DNA from 2 places in the Brevundimonas sp. UBA7838 genome. Region 1 is predicted to be linked to the other one. Evidence: riboswitches for the same ligand, from Rfam matches in the RefSeq annotation. Region 1 holds a riboswitch; the other holds the start of a gene.
The links. A riboswitch is a leader RNA that binds a small molecule or an ion and turns the genes downstream of it on or off. The one in region 1 is predicted to bind S-adenosylmethionine.
Positions count from the first base shown of each region.

Region 1 (2,187 bases):
ACACAGGAGCGTCGAGGTTAAGCCGATCGATGAGGGACCGAGGCGTGAACAGGTCAGCAACGCGGTCGGCATGCCAACCGCTTCGAACTGCGGCTTCGGGATGTTCGACATCGATGTGGATGGCCACAGGCTCAGCCACGCCGATCGCGTAAGCGAGGCGCACTTCAGCCGTTCCAGACAGACCGCCTTCGACGACTGTGCACGCAAGCTGTCGGGCCCCGTAGGCGGCGGAACGGTCGACCTTGGTGGCATCCTTGCCAGAGAAGGCTCCGCCGCCATGGCGCCCGATGCCCCCGTATGTGTCGACGATGATCTTGCGCCCTGTCACGCCTGCATCGGCGACAGGTCCACCTTGGGTGAACGCGCCGGCGGGATTGATGAGAAGGCGAACGTCGCTTTCCAGGTTCGGAAACACCGCCTTGATCACCGTTTGAAGCAACAGCTCGCGCAGGTCGATCAAGGCGAGCTCAGAGGCGTGCTGGCTGGACAGAACGATAGTACGGACAGAGGCGCGGCCATCACTGGCGATCTCGACGCTCACCTGCGCCTTCGCATCTGGGCCGAGCACACCGTGGATTTGGCGAGCTTGGGTATGAGCAGCGATCAGGCGGCGTGCGAGTGCAAAGGAGAGCGGCAACCGTTCCGGTGTTTCAGCCGTCGCGTAGCCGAACATGATCCCTTGGTCTCCGGCTCCAAGACGTTCGTCAGACTCCAGACCGGCCGCAATCTCCTGTGCCTGTTGGCTAAGGGCGGTCCGGATCTGCAGCTTGTCGACATCGACGCCCCAACGACCGTCCGTGTGTCCGATTGATTTGAGGGTTTCTTGAACGGTACCCACGACGTCCAGGTCGACGGCACCGCTGAGCTCGCCGAACACCCAGACTTCATTGTCCTTGATGGCCGTTTCGATCGCGACACGGGCGCGCCGGTCCTGGCGGAGCGCTGCATCAAGCAGCGCGTCAGAGACTTGGTCGCAGATCTTGTCGGGGTGGCCCGGGGCCACAGCTTCCGACGAGAGGAGACCGGTGAGTGGCTGCAGCCGGCCGAACGTGAGCTTGGTCATGGCGTTTCCATCCCGAGCGAGCCGAGAACCCGTGCTGAAATGCGCCGCGATTGCACCCGTTTATTTGCCATCGGCCACATCCCCTTTTGGGAGCCACCTTGCCCGGGAAGGCAGGTTGGCGACGGCCACAGCGGCCGCTCTCTTGATGTACTTGTGAGGGTGGCAGAAAGACCTGAGGTGTTCAAGCGTCCATCGTCAGCGCAGAAGGAGCAACTCGGCTGGTTGCCCCCTAGCGCACCAGACGATGGCGTTCTGCTCGAATGCACACCCTAGATCGCAGGCTTGGGCCTTGGGGATCCCGAGGACGGCAAGGCTAGGTTCCGGGGGCCAGTCCCCAACCCGGCCCCTGCCCTCTCCCTCCAACCAGGTTAGACAGTTTGTGTTAAGCGTCGCCTTAAGCGCGTCTTGGGCTTGGTTGTTCTCGCCGTCAGAACGGGCCTGACTATAGGGGTTGTAAGCCGTGACGTAGGCCGCCTGATCGACGCCATACCACCGCATCAGCGCATCGAAGGCAGCGGAATGCGTGCCGACGGTGATGACCAGTTCAGGCTGACCGAAGATAACGAAGTCCGTCTCGCGGAAGGCATCGATCAGTGCCTGTTCCAGCTTCGTATCGGCGTAACGGATGGTTCGATGGTCGACCTCTACAGCACCTGAGGCGCGCCTCCTCCGCCACTCGTTCTGGGGTATCGCGGCGATCGCTTCACCTATTGCGTCGCCTAGCCCCTGACGGTCAGCAATCGAGAGCTGCTCGACCAAGCGCTTCGTCTTCTCGACGTCACTGGTGGTGTGCCAAGCAGCCAGTATGAGCGGCAGCGGCACCGGACCCTCAGCGAGGGCTGTGATGTTCAGCCAGAGGCGGTGCCAAGCCTTCGGCTCGGGACATACGAGCCCCGTATCGATGAGACCGGTGATCCGTTGTTCTAGGTGGCTACGGCGCATGTCCGTCTCATGCCACTGATCCCCAAATAGGGGTAAGGCGTTTATGTCGTCATGCACTTGCTGCCGTACCTGATCGAACCAGGCCTCAGATTGGCAATCTGACGATTTAGTCCAAGTTGACTGATCTCCTGGGCGGACTGGCAGGCTAGGGTAACAGCCGGGGTATCGCCGTACTTGGTCAC
Region 1 is NZ_DLTK01000055.1:26,930-29,116, reverse strand. Features, by position in the region: gene metK (methionine adenosyltransferase) at 1-1,063, opposite strand, end outside; SAM-I-IV-variant riboswitch at 1,114-1,217, opposite strand; gene B3T77_RS04095 (DUF3293 domain-containing protein) at 1,259-2,005, opposite strand.

Region 2 (2,187 bases), on a different contig from region 1:
GGAAGTCATGCTTTGATATCCTTCAGGGCGGCGCGGAGGATGTCGCCGACGAAGGCGTCCTCCTTCAGAAAGGCGTCGTGGCCATAGAGCGAAGGCGCCTCGACGAAGCGCCACAGGGTCGGCAACCGCGCGGCCAGTTCGCGGATGTCGTCGATCGGCACCAGCCGGTCGGAGGTGAAGCCGATCAGGGTGACGGGGGTCGTGATGGCCTCGGGCGTCACGCTGTGGCGGTCCAGGGAATCGGACATCGACAGCCAGCGCGCCGGGGTGGTGTGGGTCCGGTAGGCCTGACCCCGCGCCGTTAGATAGTCGCAGACGGGATAGGCGCCGCCGACCGCGCTGGGCGCCGTGGTGTCGAACCGGTCGTCGAACTCCTCGGCCGTGCGATAGGTGGTCATGGCCAGTTCGCGGGCCAGGGCGACGCCTTCTTCCGGACGGCCGGCGGCGACGGCGAACTGCAGGATGCGGCGCTGGATGCCGCGCCAGGCGGTCGCCTGGGGATGGGCGCGGTGGGCGGCAGAAACGATGATCAGCTGCTCGGCCCAGTCGGGGAAAAGTTCAGCGAAGGCCAGGCCGACCATGCCGCCGTAGGAGCAGCCGACGAAGGCGGCGGCGCGCTCGATCTTCAGATGGTTCAGCACCAGGGCCAGCAGGCGGGCCTGATCCTGGGTGGTGATGGTGACGGGCTTGTCCAGGAACTCGGCGCCGGGGGCGAAATCGACGGCCAAGACCTGAAGCCGGCTCAGATCGATGGGCCCGCGCACCGACACGGCGCCCGACCACCAGCCCAGGCCGTTGGTTTCTGTTCGGTGGACGAAGCGTCCGGCCGAGATGCCGCCGGCGACCACCACGACGGGGGCGCCGATCCGGCCATGCAGACGTCCGACGATATTGGGCTGGTTCAGCTTTTCGCCCGAGGCGAGGCGGAAGTCGGCGGGAATGGGAACGATGACGTCGCGGGCGCCGCCGCGCTCACGCGTCGGTTCGCGGACAGGGGTAAGGGCTGTCGCGCGGCGACAGTCGGGGTCTTCGAGCAGGGTGGTTTCGGCCAGTGTCATCGTCGTTCCGCATCGTTCTCGCTCAGCAAGTCTCGATGCGGTGACAGAGCGTGGAGCGTCGTCTCGTCGATGCTCCACTCATCTCTCGCGACCCCGAAGGACCCCGCAGGAGTTGGCACCGTTTCGAGCTGTGAGACCCGATGGTTGCCCCAGCGTCAAAGGGCCTAATCCCTCGGCTGGTCTTGATGAGTGACTTTACGTTGATGATCGAGGCGGCGCCGGTCAAGCGAAAAATTCAACCTCATTGACGGCTTGGGCCGACTCGATGGGGGTGAAAACACACGATAACCGACGTGCCGTGAAAAAATCATCCAATCCAACTTGACAGGGCGGGGGTCGCTCGATCACCCTAGGCTCAGATTTCAACCGGACCTTGCCCTGTGCCACAGCGCTCGCTCATCGCCGAAGTTTCGACCGTCTCCGGCCTCGCCGCGACGCGTTTCGGCATGATCCTCGGCGGCACGATTATCGGCGGTACCACCGGCACCACCACCATGCCCGAACGGGCGGGACGAGTTTAGCGCGCCGAACCCCGGCAACCGCAGAACCCGAACCCCGCCCGGTCCGCCAGGCGGGGTTTTTCTTTTCACCCCACCCCATCCCGACCTTTCCCGAGAACCCGATGTCCGCCCAACTCGCCGTCGTAGAAAAATCCGAAAGCCTCGACCCCAGCAGTCAGCCTGCACCAGAGGTCGTGGTGCTGAAGTTCGGCTCGTCCATCCTGCGCAGCCCGGCGGAGGCGCCGCTGGTCGCCTCGGCCGTCTATGGCCATGTGCGGGCTGGCCGAAAGGTGGTGGCGGTGGTCTCGGCCTTCGGCGGGGCGACGGACCGGTTGCTGGGCGAGGCGCGGGCGCTGGGCCTGGCCCATTCCAACGACCTGCTGCCGGGCTATGTGGCCCTGGGCGAGGAAAAGTCGGCGGCCCTGGTGGCCATCGCCTGCGACCGGATCGGCCTGGACGCCTGCGCCCTGTCGGTCCGCGAACTGGGCATCGTGGCGGAGGGTGAGCCGGAGCATTCGCGCCCCTGCGGTCTGCGACCCGACCATCTGAAACAGGCGCTGGACCGGCACGAGGTGGTGGTTGTGCCCGGGTTCGGCGCGGTGCGGCCGGACGGCAAGGTGGCCCTGCTG
Region 2 is NZ_DLTK01000108.1:44,469-46,655, forward strand. Features, by position in the region: gene metB (cystathionine gamma-synthase) at 1-9, opposite strand, end outside; gene metX (homoserine O-succinyltransferase MetX) at 6-1,058, opposite strand; SAM riboswitch class I at 1,134-1,250, opposite strand; partial or broken gene B3T77_RS09990 (homoserine dehydrogenase) at 1,681-2,187, shown strand, end outside.
Region 2: another riboswitch for S-adenosylmethionine. It lies ahead of metX (homoserine O-succinyltransferase MetX); the one in region 1 lies ahead of metK (methionine adenosyltransferase).